DNA from 2 places in the Streptomyces sp. NPDC029296 genome. Region 1 is predicted to be linked to the other one. Evidence: predicted binding sites of a transcription regulator. Region 1 holds the regulator's gene; the other holds the start of a gene.
What was found. Region 1 encodes HrcA, which represses chaperone genes, less so after heat shock. Its sites were predicted from a motif close to TTNGCACTCNGNNNNNCNGAGTGCNAA; they were not measured.
Positions count from the first base shown of each region.

Region 2: the regulator HrcA is predicted to act here: its motif matches at 1,748-1,774, upstream of groL (chaperonin GroEL).

Region 1 is NZ_JBVHXT010000040.1:70,038-74,352, forward strand. Features, by position in the region: gene dnaJ (molecular chaperone DnaJ) at 1-1,044, opposite strand, end outside; gene hrcA (heat-inducible transcriptional repressor HrcA) at 1,045-2,061, opposite strand; gene ACZ4W9_RS30595 (MBL fold metallo-hydrolase) at 2,221-2,943, shown strand; gene ACZ4W9_RS30600 (DUF3097 domain-containing protein) at 3,012-3,827, shown strand; gene hemW (radical SAM family heme chaperone HemW) at 3,892-4,315, opposite strand, start outside.
Region 2 is NZ_JBVHXT010000011.1:51,782-56,096, reverse strand. Features, by position in the region: gene thrC (threonine synthase) at 1-697, shown strand, start outside; gene ACZ4W9_RS12120 (MoaD/ThiS family protein) at 694-969, shown strand; gene ACZ4W9_RS12115 (cold-shock protein) at 1,401-1,604, shown strand; gene groL (chaperonin GroEL) at 1,937-3,559, shown strand; gene ACZ4W9_RS12105 (polysaccharide deacetylase family protein) at 3,705-4,315, opposite strand, start outside.

The DNA of each region.
Region 1 (4,315 bases):
GGCCAGCTCGCGGAGCAGGCGTTCCTGCTCGGGGTCCAGCTTGGTCGGGGTCTGCACCTCGACGTGCACGATCAGGTCGCCCCGGCCGCCGCCGCGCAGATGGGTGACACCGCGGTCGTGCAGCGGGATCGACTGGCCGGACTGGGTGCCGGGCCGGATGTCGACCTCCTCCATGCCGTCCAGGGTCTCCAGCGGCACCTTGGTGCCGAGCGCCGCGGCGGTCATCGGGATGGTGACCGTGCAGTGCAGGTCGTCGCCGCGTCGCTGGAAGGTCGGGTGCGGCAGCTCGTGGATCTCCACGTACAGGTCGCCGGCCGGGCCGCCGCCGGGGCCGACCTCGCCCTCGCCCGCGAGCTGGATCCGGGTGCCGTTGTCGACACCGGCCGGGATCTTCACGGTGAGCGTGCGGCGGGAGCGGACGCGGCCGTCGCCCGCGCACTCCGGGCACGGGGTCGGCACGACCGTGCCGAAGCCCTGGCACTGCGGGCACGGCCGGGAGGTCATGACCTGGCCCAGGAAGGACCGGGTGACCTGCGAGACCTCGCCCCGGCCGCGGCACATGTCACACGTCTGGGGGGACGTGCCCGGGGCCGCGCCCTCGCCGTTGCAGGTGGTGCAGACGACGGCGGTGTCGACCTGGATGTCCTTGGTCGTCCCGAAGGCCGCCTCGTCCAGCTCGACCTCGATCCGGATCATCGCGTCCTGGCCGCGCCGGGTGCGCGAGCGCGGCCCGCGCTGCGACGCCGTGCCGAAGAACGCGTCCATGATGTCGGAGAAGTTGCCGAAGCCGCCGGCCCCGAAGCCGCCCGCGCCGGCGCCGCCGGACTGCGAGAGAGGGTCGCCGCCGAGGTCGTAGACCTGCTTCTTCTGCGGGTCCGACAGCACCTCGTAAGCGGCGTTGATCTCCTTGAACCGCTCCTGGGTCTTCGGATCCGGGTTGACGTCCGGGTGCAGCTCGCGCGCGAGCCGGCGGAACGCCTTCTTGATCTCATCCTGCGACGCGTCGCGGCGCACGCCGAGAACGGCGTAGTAGTCCGTGGCCACTTACGACTCCGCCAGGATCTGTCCGACGTACCGTGCCACTGCGCGTACCGCTCCCATCGTTCCCGGGTAGTCCATGCGGGTCGGTCCGACCACGCCGAGCTTGGCAACCGCCTCGCCGCCCGAACCGTAGCCGACCGACACGACGGAGGTGGAGTTGAGTCCCTCGTGGGCGTTCTCGTGCCCGATACGCACGGTCACGCCCGGTTCCTTCGCCTCGCCGAGGAGCTTGAGGAGCACGACCTGCTCCTCCAGTGCCTCCAGGACGGGCCGGATCGTGAGGGGGAAATCGTGCCCGAAGCGGGTGAGATTGGCGGTGCCGCCGATCATCAGCCGCTCCTCGTTCTCCTCGACCAGTGTCTCCAGCAGCGTGGAGAGCACCATGGAGACCGTACCGCGGTCCTCTGGCTCGAAGGCGTCCGGCAGGTCCTCGACCAGCCTCGGCACGTCCGTGAACCGGCGGCCCGCGACCCTGCTGTTCAGCCGGGCCCGCAGGTCCGCCAGCGAGGCCTCGCCGAACGGGGCCGGGCAGTCGACCATACGCTGCTCGACCCGGCCGGTGTCGGTGATCAGCACGAGCATCACGCGCGCCGGGGCGAGCGAGAGCAGCTCGACGTGCCGGACCGTGGACCGGGTGAGCGACGGGTACTGCACGACGGCGACCTGCCGGGTCAGCTGCGCGAGCAGCCGCACCGTGCGGGCCACGACGTCGTCGAGGTCGACGGCGCCCTCCAGGAAGTTCTGGATCGCCCGCCGTTCGGGCGCGGTCATCGGCTTGACGCCCGCGAGCTTGTCGACGAACAGGCGGTAGCCCTTGTCGGTGGGGATGCGCCCCGCGCTGGTGTGCGGCTGCGCGATGTACCCCTCGTCCTCCAGGGCCGCCATGTCGTTGCGGACCGTGGCCGGGGAGACGCCGAGGTTGTGCCGCTCGGTGAGCGCCTTGGAACCGACCGGCTCCTCGGTGCCCACGTAGTCCTGGACGATGGCGCGCAGCACCTGAAGCCTGCGTTCACTCAGCATGCGCGCGCACCTCCAGCACGTCGTCCGTCGTCATCGGGTCGTCCCCCTGGCACTCTTCCCACACGAGTGCCAGCATTCCCCGGCCCAGTGTACGGCCGTCCGGTGCACACCGGGCAAGGTCGGGCCGCCGTACCGGCTCCTACCGCTAGCGTCGCTGGTATGACCGTGACTTGGGAAGAGCTGGGGTGGCAACGGCTGGCGGCCGGGGTGGGGCGGTGCCGGCTGCCGGGCTGGGACTGCACGGCGGGGCTGGTCGTGGGCGAGGGGACGGCGCTGCTCGTGGACGCCGGTTCGAGCCTGGCGGAGGGGGCCCGGCTGCGGGCGGGGGCGGAGGAACTGGCGGGCGGCCGTGTGACCCATCTCGCGCTCACCCACCCCCATTTCGACCATGTGTTCGGCGCCGCGGTGTTCGCCGGCGCGGAGGTGTACGGCGCGGTCGGGCTGGACGCCGCGCTCGCGTCCGGGCGGGCGGAACTGCGGCTGGACGCGGTGCGCCACGGGCTGCCGGTGGCCGACGCCGACGAGGCGGTGGACGCGCTGGTCGCGCCCCGGCACCCGGTGTCCGGCGAGTGGACGCTCGACCTCGGAGACGGCCGCCAGGCGCTGCTGGCCAACGTGGGCCCGGGCCACACCGCCCACGACCTCGCGGTCCTGGTCCCGGGCACCCCGGAGATCGTCTTCTGCGGCGACCTGGTTGAGGAGTCCGGCGAGCCCCAGGCCGGCCCGGACGCGGTCCCCGCCCGCTGGCCGGACGCCCTGGACCGGCTGCTGGCGCTCGGCGGCGAGGACGCGGTGTACGTGCCCGGCCACGGGGCGGTGGTGGACGCGGCGTTCGTACGACGTCAACGGGACGAGCTGGCGGCGCGGTTCGGCGTGATCTGAACGGCGTCTCCGCCCGGATTCCGGCGTGTCGCGCTTGCCGCCGCGAGGCTTCTCCTATCGTCATCCGAATGCGCCAGTACTCGCCCGATCTGACCCCTCCCTGGAAGAAGAAGCCGCAGCCGGTACCGGAGGTCGCCGCCGAACCGGGCCTGGTGGTGGAGGAGGCCGGCACCGGCTTCTGCGGGGCGGTGATCCGCTGCGAGGCGGGCACGGTGACCCTGGAGGACCGCTTCGGCAAGCACCGCGTCTTCCCCCTGGAACCGCGCGGCTTCCTGCTGGAGGGCAGGGCCGTGACGCTGGTCCGGCCGACCCCGGCCCCGGCCCGTCCCGCCCGTACGGCGTCCGGCTCGATCGCCGTCCCCCAGGCACGGGCGCGCGTCGCCCGCGCCGGCCGGATCTACGTCGAGGGCCGGCACGACGCCGAACTGGTCGAGAAGGTGTGGGGCGACGACCTGCGCGTGGAGGGCGTGGTCGTGGAGTACCTGGAGGGCGTGGACGACCTCCCGGCCATCGTGGACTCCTTCGCCCCGGGCCCCGACGCCCGCCTCGGTGTCCTCGTGGACCACCTGGTGCCGGGCACGAAGGAATGGCGGATCGCGCGGTCGGTCACCAGCGAGCACGCCCTGGTCGTCGGCCACCCGTACATCGACATCTGGCAGGCGGTGAAGCCGGCCTCGCTCGGCATCGAGGCGTGGCCGGCGGTACCGAGGGGCCAGGACTGGAAGACGGGCGTCTGCCGCGCCCTCGGCTGGCCGTCGGAGAACACCGGCGCGGTGTGGCAGGCGATCCTGAAGCGGGTGGGGTCCTACAAGGACCTGGAGCCGGAGCTGCTGGGACGCGTGGAGGAACTGATCGACTTCGTCACGGGCAGCGGTGGGGCCTGACGCCGGGAAGGGTCGCGAACCCACCGATCAGGCAGGCGGGCACCCGTTTCACCCACCCGAGTGGTCAGTCCACCAGGTCCCGCACCACCGCGTCCGCCAGGAGGCGGCCGCGCAGGGTGAGCACGGCGCGTCCCTCCTCGTACGGTTCCCGCTGGAGGAGTCCGTCCGTCAGGGCGCGGCGGGAGGCCGCGAGGCCCTCCGCCCTCAGCAGGGACAGGGGAACGCCCTCGCGCAGTCGCAGTTCCAGGAGGATCCGTTCCACCCGGCGGTCCTCGGCCGAGAGGATCTCGCGGCCGGCGCCCGGAGAGCGTCCCCCGGCGAGCGCCGCCGCGTACGCGCCGGGGTGCTTCACGTTCCACCAGCGCACGCCGCCCACGTGCGAGTGCGCCCCCGGTCCGGCGCCCCACCAGTCGGCGCCGCGCCAGTACAGCTCGTTGTGCAGGCAGCGGCCCGCCTCGGAGGTGGCCCAGTTGGAGACCTCGTACCAC
Region 2 (4,315 bases), on a different contig from region 1:
GGGCAACTACGACGACGTGAACCGCTTCTGCTCCGAGCTGATCGGCGACCCGGCCGGCGAGGGCTGGGGCTTCGTCAACGTCAACCTGCGGCCGTACTACGCCGAGGGCTCCAAGACCCTGGCGTACGAGATCTGCGAGCAGCTCGGCTGGCGGCTGCCCGACCAGATCGTCATCCCGATCGCCTCCGGCTCCCAGCTCACGAAGATCGACAAGGGGCTCCAGGAGCTGATCAGGCTGGGCCTGGTCGAGGACCGGCCGTACAAGGTCTTCGGCGCCCAGGCCGAGGGCTGCTCCCCGGTCTCCGCCGCCTTCAAGGCCGGCCAGGACGTCGTACGGCCGCAGAAGCCGGACACCATCGCCAAGTCCCTGGCGATCGGCAACCCGGCCGACGGCCCCTACGTCCTGGACGTCGCCCGCCGCACCGGCGGTGCCGTGGAGGACGTCACGGACGCGGAGATCGTCGACGCCATCCGGCTGCTGGCCCGCACCGAGGGCATCTTCGCGGAGACGGCGGGTGGCGTGACCGTCGGCGTGACCCGCAAGCTGCTCGAGGCGGGGCTGCTGGACCCGGCGAAGACCACGGTCGTCCTCAACACCGGCGACGGCCTGAAGACCCTGGACGCGGTGGCCGGGACCGGCCTGACCGCCACCATCCGCCCGAACCTGGACTCCTTCCGAGAGGCTGGCCTCGCATGAGCGTGACCGTTCGCATCCCCACCATCCTGCGCACCTACACCGGCGGCCGGGCCGAGGTCCCCGCCGAGGGCGCCACGCTCGGCGAGGTCATCGCGGACCTGGAGAAGAACCACACCGGGATCGCCGCCCGCGTCCTGGACGACCAGGGCAAGCTGCGCCGGTTCGTCAACGTGTACGTCAACGACGACGACGTGCGCTTCGAGCAGGGCCTCCAGACGGCGACCCCCGACGGCGCCGGGATCTCGATCATCCCCGCGGTCGCCGGCGGCTGAGCCTTTCCCGCGGCGCGACCGGTCACCGACCGTCCACTCGATTGCCCCCTCCGTAAGAGAAACGGAGGGGGCAATTCTGCGTGATTGAACGCGGTAGAGTTGGGGAACACGGTCGCGGCCGGATGGTCGCGAGCCCTGGATTCATGCCGCGAGCCCGATAAGAAGTAGCCAAGTTGTGCGGGTTCTGCGCGGCTTTTGTGGCTTTTATGGGGCCCGACTTGCCCTGAAGTCGGGTGGATTCTCGCCATATTCCGGACCCCTGACGTCCAGAATTCTCGTCCGATTGACCTGTTGCAGACGGCAGTGGGACAGATACATTCAGCCGCGGTCGACGCGTTCCGGCGCACGCCCCCGACCAGTTGGGGGGTGAGGTCTGACCCGGGTCCGCGAAGTGTGGATCTGTGCAAGGGCCAGTAATAGGGGAGTTAGGCATGGCTCAGGGCACCGTCAAGTGGTTCAACGCGGAGAAGGGGTACGGCTTCATCGCGGTCGACGGTGGTGCGGACGTCTTCGTCCACTACAGCGCGATTCAGATGGACGGCTACCGCACCCTGGAAGAGGGCCAGCGGGTCGAGTTCGAGATCTCGCAGGGCCAGAAGGGTCCGCAGGCCGACATGGTTCGCGTCACCGCCTGAATGTTTTCGCGTGAAGGGCCCGCACCCCGCAGAGGGTGCGGGCCCTTCGCCGTGCCCCGCGCCCTGCCCTCGCCGCGCCGCTCGCCCGGCCCCGGTTCCCACGTTCGCGGGCGGCTGACGGACGCTTCCCACCCGGCCGGGCGCTTGCACTCGACCATGCCGAGTGCTAATCATTGCGTTAGCACTCTGAAGGTGAGAGTGACAGTGAAGGACCGGGTCGGTGAGGCCCGCAGGCCGGGTGGGGCAAGGAACCACGAGGCCGGCGAGCCGTCCGTCGCGGGCGCGGGCGCGGTCCGAAGGAATCACCCCCAGTCCTGGAGGGACCACTTCACATGGCCAAGATCATCGCGTTCGACGAGGAGGCGCGGCGCGGCCTCGAGCGCGGCATGAACCAGCTCGCGGACGCCGTGAAGGTGACGCTCGGCCCCAAGGGCCGCAACGTCGTCCTCGAGAAGAAGTGGGGCGCGCCCACGATCACCAACGATGGTGTCTCCATCGCCAAGGAGATCGAGCTCGAGGACCCGTACGAGAAGATCGGCGCCGAGCTGGTCAAGGAAGTCGCCAAGAAGACGGACGACGTCGCCGGCGACGGTACGACCACCGCGACCGTGCTCGCCCAGGCCCTGGTCAAGGAGGGCCTGCGCAACGTCGCCGCCGGTGCCAACCCGATGGCTCTGAAGCGCGGCATCGAGAAGGCCGTCGAGGCCGTCTCCGCCGCCCTGCTGGAGCAGGCGAAGGACGTCGAGACCAAGGAGCAGATCGCCTCCACCGCGTCCATCTCCGCCGCCGACACCCAGATCGGCGAGCTGATCGCCGAGGCCATGGACAAGGTCGGCAAGGAAGGCGTCATCACCGTCGAGGAGAGCAACACCTTCGGCCTGGAGCTCGAGCTCACCGAGGGCATGCGCTTCGACAAGGGCTACATCTCCGCCTACTTCGCGACCGACATGGAGCGCATGGAGGCGGTCCTCGAGGACCCGTACATCCTCATCGCCAACTCCAAGATCTCCGCGGTCAAGGACCTGCTCCCGCTGCTGGAGAAGGTCATGCAGTCGGGCAAGCCGCTGCTGATCATCGCCGAGGACGTCGAGGGCGAGGCCCTGTCGACCCTGGTCGTCAACAAGATCCGCGGCACCTTCAAGTCCGTCGCCGTCAAGGCCCCGGGCTTCGGCGACCGCCGCAAGGCCATGCTCGGCGACATCGCCATCCTCACGGGCGGCGAGGTCATCTCCGAGGAGGTCGGCCTCAAGCTGGAGAACGCGACCCTGGACCTCCTGGGCCGCGCCCGCAAGGTCGTCATCACCAAGGACGAGACCACCATCGTCGACGGTGCCGGCTCCTCCGACCAGGTCAACGGCCGGGTCAACCAGATCCGCGCCGAGATCGAGAACAGCGACTCGGACTACGACCGCGAGAAGCTCCAGGAGCGCCTGGCCAAGCTCGCGGGCGGCGTGGCCGTCATCAAGGCCGGTGCCGCCACCGAGGTGGAGCTCAAGGAGCGCAAGCACCGCATCGAGGACGCCGTCCGCAACGCGAAGGCCGCCGTCGAGGAGGGCATCGTCGCCGGTGGTGGCGTGGCCCTGCTGCAGGCCTCGCAGGTCTTCGAGAAGCTGGAGCTCGAGGGTGACGAGGCGACCGGCGCCAACGCCGTGCGCATCGCCCTGGAGGCCCCGCTGAAGCAGATCGCCGTGAACGCCGGCCTCGAGGGCGGTGTCGTGGTGGAGAAGGTGCGCAACCTGACCCCGGGCCACGGCCTGAACGCCGCGACCGGCGAGTACGTCGACCTGGTCGCCGAGGGCATCATCGACCCGGCGAAGGTGACGCGCTCCGCGCTGCAGAACGCCGCGTCGATCGCCGCGCTGTTCCTCACCACCGAGGCCGTCATCGCCGACAAGCCGGAGAAGGCCGCGGCCCCGGCCGGCGGCGGCATGCCGGGCGGTGACATGGACTTCTGATCGACCCGAGGGTTGATCACCTGTCCTACGACCGAGGGCGGTACCCCCAGCTTCTGGCCGGGGGTACCGCCCTCGGGCGTTGCCGCCGGGCGTCGCGGGAAGGCCGCCCGTCGCCGGGGCGGCCTTCCGGTGGCGAGGAGGTTGTTCAGGGGGCGATGCGGAGGGCCGTGAAGCGGGGCCAGGCCGTCCTGGCCGCCTCGTTGCGGACCGCCAGGGACACGCCTCCGCTGGTGCGGGCCGGGTCGGGGGTCTCCGTGGGCCGGGCGACCACCGTGTGGCCGCCGTCCACGGTGACGCGGACCCCGCCCGGGGAGACCTCCAGGGTCAGCCGGTGTCGCGCCGCCCGGGTGAGTTTGCCGGTGGTGACGCGTGCGGTGCCGCCGGCCGGGCGTTCGGTCACCCGCAGGCCCGCCTCCGAGACGGTGACCGAGACGGGGTCCAGGCTGTAGCGGCCGACCTCGATCGACGCGCTGGTCCCGGTGCCGCTCAGCCGGCCGACGGTGGCGGTCACCCGGTAGGTGTTCCAGTCCGCCGTGCCCAGGGGCAGGTGGACGGCCGACACATACCTGCCCTCCGCCACCCCCGCGCCGGTCAGCGCCGCGAGGCCGGTGCCGGACGGGCTGCCCGGGAACCACCACTGCCCGGGGTCGCGCAGCGGCTCGGACATCTCGGCGGGCGAGCGGGTGACCCGCTCGTTCAGCCGCTTCACGAAGGCGGCCGTGGACATCGTCCGCATCACCTCCAGGCGTTCCACCT